Regions from separate parts of the Paraburkholderia sp. BGA-UO-ETr-F12 genome, predicted to be linked through region 2. Evidence: riboswitches for the same ligand, from Rfam matches in the RefSeq annotation. Region 2 holds a riboswitch; each other region holds the start of a gene.
The links. A riboswitch is a leader RNA that binds a small molecule or an ion and turns the genes downstream of it on or off. The one in region 2 is predicted to bind cobalamin.
Positions count from the first base shown of each region.

Region 1: linked by a shared signal. The riboswitch ahead of cobW (cobalamin biosynthesis protein CobW) and the one ahead of cobG (precorrin-3B synthase) in region 2 are both predicted to bind cobalamin.
Region 3: linked by a shared signal. The riboswitch ahead of AC57B6_RS33740 (HoxN/HupN/NixA family nickel/cobalt transporter) and the one ahead of cobG (precorrin-3B synthase) in region 2 are both predicted to bind cobalamin.

Region 1 is NZ_JCAQOZ010000057.1:269,240-272,511, reverse strand. Features, by position in the region: gene cobN (cobaltochelatase subunit CobN) at 1-590, opposite strand, end outside; gene cobW (cobalamin biosynthesis protein CobW) at 597-1,697, opposite strand; cobalamin riboswitch at 1,893-2,172, opposite strand; gene AC57B6_RS27940 (cobalamin biosynthesis protein) at 2,323-2,784, shown strand; gene cobO (cob(I)yrinic acid a,c-diamide adenosyltransferase) at 2,781-3,272, shown strand, end outside.
Region 2 is NZ_JCAQOZ010000046.1:235,484-238,755, forward strand. Features, by position in the region: gene AC57B6_RS20305 (cobalt-precorrin-6A reductase) at 1-135, opposite strand, end outside; gene cbiE (precorrin-6y C5,15-methyltransferase (decarboxylating) subunit CbiE) at 149-1,384, opposite strand; cobalamin riboswitch at 1,469-1,647, shown strand; gene cobG (precorrin-3B synthase) at 1,731-3,170, shown strand; gene AC57B6_RS20320 (precorrin-8X methylmutase) at 3,163-3,272, shown strand, end outside.
Region 3 is NZ_JCAQOZ010000066.1:50,786-54,057, reverse strand. Features, by position in the region: gene AC57B6_RS33750 (hypothetical protein) at 1-213, opposite strand, end outside; gene AC57B6_RS33745 (DUF2946 domain-containing protein) at 317-697, opposite strand; gene AC57B6_RS33740 (HoxN/HupN/NixA family nickel/cobalt transporter) at 901-1,956, opposite strand; cobalamin riboswitch at 1,992-2,137, opposite strand; gene AC57B6_RS33735 (alpha/beta fold hydrolase) at 2,482-3,272, opposite strand, start outside.

The DNA.
Region 1 (3,272 bases), on a different contig from region 2:
CAGCGCGATTGCCAGTCGGCCATCGTCGGCGTGTCGCGTTCCGGATGGTAAAGCGTCGCGGCGGGCAATGCGCGCGGCGGCGCAGGTTCGCGTCCCCAGCCAAATGAGCGGTACGCAATGCAACGCAGGAACGCTTCGGCATTCTGCGGGCCGCCTTCACGCAGATAGCGCCATAGCTGATGGCATAAATCGGCGTCGGCGGTGCTGCGCGCGAGCAGGTTCGGGTCTTCCTGCAGATCGCCCGAAAACATCGCGAGCGTCTGCTGCTTGCGCTCGGCGAGCGCGACAACCTGTTCGATTCCGTACGGCCAGTACGCCTCGCCGCCAAGATGATCGACCACCACCACACGCGCATGCTGCAGCACGTCTTCGATATAGAAATCGACCGACGCCGGCTGCCGCAAATAGGTGACGTTCGCAAGCCGCACGCTCGGAAAGCCGTCGCCCAGACGAGGAAACACGCTCGCCAGAAGCGACAGCGTGGTATCGGCGGAACTGAGCACCACGATATCGGCAGGCTGCTGATCGATACGGATCACGCCTTGCGTGTCGTCCACAAAACCGCCCGGCGTGGTGCGCAGCAGATGCATGAGCGCTTACGCCTGTTGCGGCTGGACGCTCGCCGCAGCGCCCAGGGCGGCGTCGAATGCCTGTTGCAGCGCGGCCTGGTTGAGGTCTTCGCCGATCAGCACGAAGCGGCTTTGCAGACCTTCGCCCACTTCCCCGGCCTGCCAGCGGCGGTCGAAGTAACTATCGAAACGACGGCCCACGCCCTGAATCACGAGGCGCATCGCCGCACCCGGCAGCGCCGCGAAACCTTTGACGCGGTAAATCGTGTTCGTTTCGACCAGCCCTTGCAACGCCGCGATCACCGCCTCACGCGACGCAACGTTCGCCTGCACCACCACCGAATCGAACTCGTCATGGTGGTGATCGGCGTCGTCAGCCGAACCATGATGATCGTGGCGCAAGTGGATCGTTTCCTCCGAGGCCGCTTCGAGACCCAGCAGCGTATGCAGATCGAGCTGGCCCATCTGCGCGCGTACGATCTTCACCTGCGCCGGAATTTCTTCACGAATGAGCGCTTCGACCGAAGCCTGATGCGATTCGTCGAGCAGGTCGGTTTTATTCAGAATCACCAGATCGGCGGCCGACAACTGGTCTTCGAACAGTTCGTGCAACGGCGATTCGTGATCGAGATTCCGATCGGCCTTGCGCTGCGCATCCACCGCCACTGGATTGTCGGCGAACTGGCCGCTCGCCGCGGCCGGCCCGTCAACCACGGTAACGACCGCGTCGACGGTAAAGCTGTTCTTGATCTGCGGCCAGTTGAAAGCCTGCACGAGCGGCTTCGGCAACGCGAGACCGGAGGTTTCGATCAGCACGTGATCGATCTGCTCGCGGCGCTCCACCAGCTTTTCCATCACCGGGAAAAACTCTTCCTGCACGGTGCAGCACAGGCAGCCGTTCGCGAGTTCATACAGTTGGCCTTCGGTTTCGACGCCGTTTTCATCGCAGCCGATGCCGCAACCCTTGAGGATTTCCCCGTCGATGCCGAGTTCGCCGAACTCGTTGACGATCACCGCGATGCGCTTGCCGCCCGCGTTCTGAAGAATGTGCCGCAGCAGCGTGGTCTTGCCGCTACCGAGAAAGCCCGTGACGATGGTGACGGGAATCTTGCGCATTTGAGTTTGCATCGTGAGGTCCATCCGTGGGAGTTGCAGGTGCACGCCGGCGTGTTTGCGCGTTTTGTCCGTATCGGTCACGCAAACGGGGCCGCGCCCCGCAGGCAATAGCGATAACAATGGCAAAACACGGGGACGAACAACGGCGTTGCCGGGGCAACGGAAAACAGTAATGCGATCATGAACGCACCGCCGCATCCCCGCGGGGTCGTTCTTCGTCGTCTGGCCGGTATCCGGGCTGGCGAAAGCGCCGCTTCCCCTTCCCGGACGAGTGGTTTCTCGTCCAGTGGTCATATGCCGACGCGGCCTTGCGCGTGGACATCGAAGCCGGCTCCGCGGCGCCAGACAATCAATCTGGAACCGCATTTCGCTTACCGTTGCGGGGGCAGCACAGGTTAGCCCGGTCCATGGCAGGTGGGCACCCTGTTTCCCGTTTAACTGCATGCGCACGAGCGCGCACACGAGCACCAAAGTGCGTGCGAGTTTAGGCCGAGAGCCCCATGCCGTCAAGGAAACACGGGGTCTGGCAGGGCCTTTTCGCCATGCCGGCGCGACCTGCCGTGTGCTATCGTATGCGCGCGTTGGGTGCCCGCCCCTACGGGCCGCCTGGACCACCGCAACTCTCGCAGACCCCTTCATGAAAACACTCAGCATCGGCATCGGTTGTCGCTCGCACAGTTCCGCTGAGCAGATCGAAGCGGCTGTGCGCGCCACGCTCCGCTCGCGTGCATTCGGCGAAATCGCAGCGATTGCCTCGGTCGACACCAAAGCCCACGAAGCCGGCTTGCTCGAATTCTGCACACGCCACGCGCTGCCGCTGAAGTTGTTCAGCTGCGCGCAGATTGCGGCGATATGTGTCGACGATCCGTCGGCGGCGGTGCGCGAACATCTCGGCATAAACGGCGTCTGCGAGCCATGCGCGCTGCTCGCCGCGGCCGGCGCGTTCGAAGTGGCCGAAGTGGTCGATGCCCACAACGCGCGCTTGCTGGTGCGTAAAACCGTGCACGGCGGCGTCACGGTGGCGATAGCCTCCTCGGGCAGCACGCAGACCGTCAGCGAACAGACAGATAACGACTCTCCAGAACAGGACCTGCAATGAAGACCGACCCCGAATCGCATCAACGCATGACCGAACGCCGGCGCGAAGGCCACGAAAAAAAACAGGCCAACGCTACCGTCGAAAAAGGTCTGCTGATCGTCAACACCGGCACAGGCAAAGGCAAAACCACTGCAGCGTTCGGCATGGCCGTGCGGGTGCTCGGGCACGGTATGCGCCTTGGCGTCGTGCAATTCATCAAGGGCGCGCTGCATACCTCGGAGCGCGACTTCCTCGGTGCGATCGCCCAGTGCGACTTCGTCACGATGGGTGACGGCTACACCTGGAACACCCAGAATCGCGACGCCGACATCGCCACCGCGCGCAAAGGCTGGGACGAAGCGCGCCGCATGATCGAGAGCGGCGATTATCAGATGGTAATCCTCGACGAACTGAACACCGTGCTCAAGTACGAATACCTGCCGCTCGACGAAGTGCTGTCGGTACTGAACGCGCGCGCACCGATGCTGCACGTGGTGGTAACCGGCCGT
Region 2 (3,272 bases):
GCCCACACGCACCGCGCACGGCAGATCGTCCGGCACCTTGCCGAGGCCCGCGAGACTGTACACATGCTCATGACCGAGTTGTCTGGCGATCCGCACAGCATCGCCGGTGCCGCCGAGCAGCAGAACGCGCTTCATTGCACGGCTCCGATTACGGTTGAGGTGAGTTGCCGGACGCGCCGTTGGCCTGTTTTGTGACCTCCAGCAACGTAATCGGCAACGCCTGACGCCACGTATCGAAACCGCCGAGTGGCTGAGCCTCGGCCAGCGCGATGCGGGTCAGCGTGCCGCCATGCTGCTCCCGCCATGCCGCGAGCGCCGCCTCGCCCTGCAACGTGACGGCATTGGCGACCAGTCGGCCGCCTGCGCGCAGCCGCGTCCAGCACGCATCGAGCACGCCTGGCACCGTCACGCCGCCGCCGATGAACACGGCATCCGGCGCGGCCAATCCTGCCAGTGCCTCGGGCGCGCGGCCGGCGACCAGGTGCAAACCCGGCACGCCCAACGCATCGCGATTGTGTTCGATGAACCGCTGACGCTCCGCGTGCCCTTCGATCGCGATCGCGCGGCAGCCCGGATGCGCACGCATCCATTCGATGCCAATCGAGCCACTGCCCGCGCCGACGTCCCAGAGCAATTCGCCAGGCGTCGGCGCGAGGCGCGCCAGCGTGATCGCGCGAACGTCGCGCTTGGTCAACTGACCATCGTGGCGAAAGGCGTCGTCGGGCAAGCCGGTGGTCAACGGCAAACGCGGCGCGCCTTCCGTTGCACGGCATTCGAGCGCCACCAGGTTGAGCGCCGCCACGTCGCCCGCGGACCACTGGTCGGCGCGTCCGTCGATACACCGCTCCAGGTCGCCGCCCAAATGTTCCAGCACGCTCATTCGTGTCGCGCCAAAACCGCGCGCGTTCAGCAACTCAGACAGCGCTGCGGGCGTACGCCCGTCAGCGCTCAGAACGAACACGCGCGCGCCGTCGTACAAATGGGCATTCAGCGCCGGCAATGGCCGCCCCACCAGCGAAACCGTGGCGACGTCCTGCAATGGCCAGCCCAGCCGCGCAGCCGCTAGCGATATCGACGACGGCGCCGGTAGAACTCGCAACTCACCGGGCGGCAACCGCCGCGCCAGCGTCGCGCCGACGCCGAACAGCATCGGGTCGCCACTCGCCAGCACACACACGGGCCCACCACGCTCCGCCAGCAAAGGTGCAAGATCGAACGGCTTCGGCCATGCTGTCCGGCGCGCGGCCAGACGCCCGGGCAGCATCGCCAGATGACGTTCGCCGCCATAGATCACCGACGCTTCCAGCAAAGCACGCCGCGCGGGCCTCCCCAAGCCGGCGAAACCGTCATCGCCTATGCCCACCACAGTCAGCCACGCCGGCATGCATCCATCCTCATTCTGTGTCTTCAAATCTTGTGCTGTGCCACGCCGGTCAAAGCGTCCAGCCTCGTTGTGCTGTTCGAAAAAAGGCATAATACAGCCGCCGGTGCCCTTCGGGGCCGAAGAGGGAACACAGTATCGCTGTGGCTGCCCCCGCAACTGTATGCAGCGAGTCCGCCTGCGCTGCGCGCCACTGGTTTAACCGGGAAGGCCGCGGCGGACGATGACCTGCCAGCCAGGAGACCTGCCGGCCAGACTGTTCGTGCCAGCCACCATCGGGCGGGGTGTACCGATGCCGCAGCAATGCCCGTAAGGGCGGCGCTCGGGCTATCGCGCGACGCTCAACCCGGTGTCCGTCTTGAAGCAAGCTTCGCCCTCCACTGTTTTGCCTGACGCGGCGCTCGCGCTGCGGCCCTCCGCATGTCCGGGGCTGCTGCGCATCGTCGCCGCGCGCGACGGTGGGATCTGCCGGATCAAACTGCCCGGCGGCGAGTTGAGCGCCGCACAGGCCATCGCGATCGCCGAGGCCAGCACGCGGCATGCAAGCGGTGTGATCGAGCTGACCAATCGCGCGAATCTGCAGGTGCGTGGCGTGCGCAGCGGGCAGGAAACGGCACTGATCGCGGCGTTGCTCGACGCGGGCCTCGGACCGGCTGTCGAGCCGATTCGAGCCGACGCTGCGGTAGATGCCGCCAAGTCGCTGCTCGCGACTTCGGCGGACGACGTGCGCAATGTGATGCTGAGTCCGACTGCCGGGCGCGATCCATTTGCACTGTTCGACACGCGGCCTCTTTGCGCCGAACTGCTTGCCTTGCTGCAGACCGAAGCGCGTTTCGCGGCGCTGTCGCCCAAATTCGCGCTATTGCTCGACGGCGGCGAGCGCCTTGCGAGAGTCGATCATCCGCACGATGTCTGGCTGGCGGCGACGCAAGCCGAAGACGGCGTGCGATTTGTGTTCGGCCTGGCCGGTTGCCCCGCTGCAGAGATGAACGCGAAACCTGGCGCCCTCGGCGCCGTTCTGCCCAAGCAGGTCACCGGCCTGGTTCGCGCGCTGCTGCATACGTTCCTCGACCTGGGCACCGCCGATGCCACGCGCATGCGTCATCTGCTTACCGCGCATTCCATCGACGCCGTCTTGCAGCACGCTCGTCAGTACGTCGATTTCCCGCTGTCACGCGACGCGTCGCTCGCACACTGGCAACGCGGCACGCTTGCCGATGCCACGCTGCGGCTCGGCGCGCATGCTCAACGCGTGGTGGGCCTGCAGCACGTGGGCGGGCAGCCGCCGCTTGGGCGCCTCGACGCCGCCGCATTACGCGGCCTCGCGGAACTCTCTCAGCAGCACGGCAACGGCACGCTGCGCATCACGCCCTGGCAAAGCGTATTGCTTCCCGATATCGCGGCGCATAACGCATCCGCCGCGCTCGCGGAAATGAACGCGCTAGGTCTCGCCTGCGATCCCGCGCAGCCGATTACGCACCTGATCGCCTGCGCCGGTTCCACGGGTTGCGCAAAAAGCCTCGCCGACACCAAGGCCGATGCACTGCTTCTGGCGAATCGCTTGCCCGCTGGCGTCGACGTTCATCTGAGCGGCTGTCCGCGCTCATGCGCTGCGGCCCATTGCGCGCCGTACACGCTGCTGGCCACCGCGCCCGGCCTCTATGACCTCTATCGACACACCGGCGAACCGGATTTCGGCGCGTGCGTCGCGCACCAACTTACGATCGAACAGGCCGCCGACATGCTCGACTCATTGGCCCACCCGGCCCGGAGCCCTTTAGATGCTTGATTACATTCGCGACGGTCAGGAGATCTATCGCCAATCCTTCGCGACGATACGTGCTGAGGCCGATCTTTCGCGTATTCCCGCCGACCTCGAAAAACTCGCGGT
Region 3 (3,272 bases), on a different contig from region 2:
GTTGTCGTCCTGCGTCTTGATATGGCCGAACTGGGTGTCGAATTCATCGCCGACGCCTGGGTCGTCGACCGTCAAGGTGGCGGGGAATACCCGATCGCCGACGACCGAATGGGCCGAAGCAGCCGGCGAACCGGCAAGGCAGGCGGCGGCGCCGGCCGCCGCCATCAGAGCGGCGCGCGCGGGCGCCGCGTGCCGCTTGAAAAGCTTACGCATGATTGAGTCCTTCTCCAATTGTCTTGATACCGCGCAGCGCGTGCGTGCGGCGACACGCCACGACTGCTCGCACAGCGCGGATTCTGTTCAGGTACAGGTCGACTCAGGAAAAGACAGGCGGCGCACGCGGCTGGGCCGCGGTGTAGAAGAGGGGGACGTGGAGCGCATTGCGCGTGGCGACAACCGGCGCACGCACGACCAATTGCGTGGCGGCAAACACCGCCGGCGTGCCCGGCAATACCGGTGCATGAGCAAGCATGCCGCAGTAGGCGCACGCTTGCCAGTGGAATGCTGAGGAGTGCGACGACTTGCCGGCATGCGCGAGCGGCGTGGTGTCCGGCTCCGCGGTGCAGTAGCTCGAGAGTGCTTCGCCCAGCCGGTTATGTGCTGCTAGCGCCTGCGAAACCGTTGGCGCAAGCGTGCTCATCAGGATCGCAAGCAATCCGAACAGGTTGCCAATCTTCAGGAGGCGCGAGCGAAACATGCTGAGAACGGAGCACGCATACAGGTAAGAGCGAGGCGCTGATTATGCCACGCGGCTACTCAGCCAAAGATACAAGGTTTCACATGTCCAAGGTAGCGCTATTACCAATTTCAGCGCAGGGTTACAACCGGCTTACGAGCGTGCGAAGTCACGCTTTCGATGCCGTCAGTCCGCTCGAATCCCGGGCGGACTGACGCGTGCCGTTAGCGGCTCACTTCCAGTTCGTCGAAACGCTTTGCCCGATAGATCAGGACCGACGCAATCCAGCTAAGAACGAAGATGCCGATGATGATGTAGCCGAGCGTTCCGAAATTTTCATTGAGCGTGCCGATGGCATCCCACACCGGACCTTGCAGCTTCAACTGGTCGGCGATCAGCCCCAGCGCTTCTATACCGCCAATCACGACGGCCACGATGACCGACACCAGCGTGATGGTCATGTTGTAGTAGATTTTGCGGATCGGTTTCAGGTAGGCCCAGCCGTAAGCGCCTAACATCAGGTGTCCGTCAAGCGTATCGATCAGCGACATGCCGGCGCTGAAGAGGACGGGAAACACCATGATCGCCCATGGAGAGAGACCCCTGGAGGCCTGCGTTGCGGCGATCCCTAGCAAGCCGATTTCGGTTGCCGTATCGAATCCCAGGCCAAACAGAAAGCCCAGCGGGTACATGTGCCAGCTGCGGGTAATCAGGCGGAACAGCGGGCGAAAGAGCCGGGACAGAAAGCCGCGATCCGCCAGCAGCATGTCGAAATCGTCTTCGACATATTTGCCGCCGTTTCTGACGTGACGCCACGCGCTATAGATCGACTTGAGAATGATCAGATTCATGAGCGCGATCGCGAACAGAAACAGCGCCGACACCAGGGTTCCGATGACCCCGCCAATTTCCTTGTAATGATCGAAACGCGTTTGCATGGCGGATGCCGTAATCGCAACGGCGACGGACGCGAGCACGACAACCGTTGAATGGCCAAGCGAAAAGAAGAAGCCCACCGCCACAGGCCGCTTCTTTTCCTGCATCAATTTGCGCGTGACATTGTCGATTGCGGCGATGTGATCGGCGTCGACGGCATGACGCAATCCGAAACCATAGGCCAGCAGCGCGGTTCCGAGCAGCAGCGGATGGTTGCGGAATGCCACGACGGCCCATGTCCACGCCAGCACATTGAGCGCGATTAACAGGCTGTAGATGCCGAAGAGCTTGCTTCGCACCTCCGTACTCGAGTCACTGAAAACTTTGGCAAACTGAGAAATCATCGGTTAGGTCCTTGGGATTGGCGCGTCCCATTTGAGGGAGAAGCAGGTCGACAAGAGGTCTGACTCCCGGTTCAGCAATCGTGAGACTGCCCAACCGGATACAGCGGCGCGACCGTGCCGGATTCTCACCGGCTTCACTTTCCGTCCTGACAAGGTGATGCCTGACGCTTATACAATGCGGGCGCGTTGAGCGGCAAGTATGGTTTGCGTCGTAATCGATATTCGTGCATCCGGCATCCGCTTTTGTATGAGAGTTTGAGAAACATGCACAAGAGTCATGCCACCTCTGATGCGGTCAGGCGAAGAACGCTGTTGCCATGGGGATTTCAGCCGACACGGCAAACGAGGCCATGTGCTGCCGGCATGCACCTGTCTGGCGCAACATGCGTAACGGCTGGGCATGGGCGCCATGACGGTGCATGCGGATGCAGGATCGTTCACGCCCGGGCGCTTATCCGGCATCCGCAAGACGGTTCGCCGCGAGGCAAAGGCACAAAGGCACAAGGGCGGGCAGTACCTCGGTCTTCATTGCCCGGTAGCCGTTCTGACGAACTCGGCCAGGTCGCGATTGAAACGATCGGGCTCCTCAATAAACGGCGCGTGGCCTGATTCAGCGTACACCTTGCTGACGACGCGGGGATTGAGCGCGGTGGCGCGGGCAAGCGTCGCGTGGGTATCGACCAGCGAATCCTTGCCGCCGTAGAGGAAGAGCAATGGCACATGCGCGTTGCCGAGACCCTCGGCGGCGAACACCGTCATCGTAGGGACTTCTCGTTGCATGTCCCAGGACGCCATCGCGGCGTTGGCGAGCAGCCGGGCGAACGTGTCGGCATCAGGCCGCCGGTTGAAGCAAAGTCCGACAAAGCTGCGCTCGCCGTCGAGATGCGTCTTCAGATCACGGGCGTTCATGTCCCGGTAGACCTCGGGGTGTGCCACGAGCTGGCCGGGCGTCAGTTCGACCACGCCATCCACGTACACGGCACCGGCGATGGCGCGATCGCCATAGGCTGCGAGGTAGTTGGATATCACCACGCCACCAAGCGACCATCCGACCACGACGGGTTTCTTCACGTGCGAGCCATTGATCACGGCCGCGAGGTCGTCGCCCCAGCGGCGGCCGTCGTGATACGGCACTGCGCCGGTGGGCTTGTCCGACAGACCGTGGCCGCGCAGATCGTACGTAATGATCCGGTACTGGCGCAATGCGGGGCTTTGCACCTGCGCGTCCCAGTTCAGGCGACTGCCGAGCAGACCGTGGATCAGAATGACCGGCGGGCCGTCGGGGTTGCCGGTTTCCTGAACCGCCAGCCTGACCC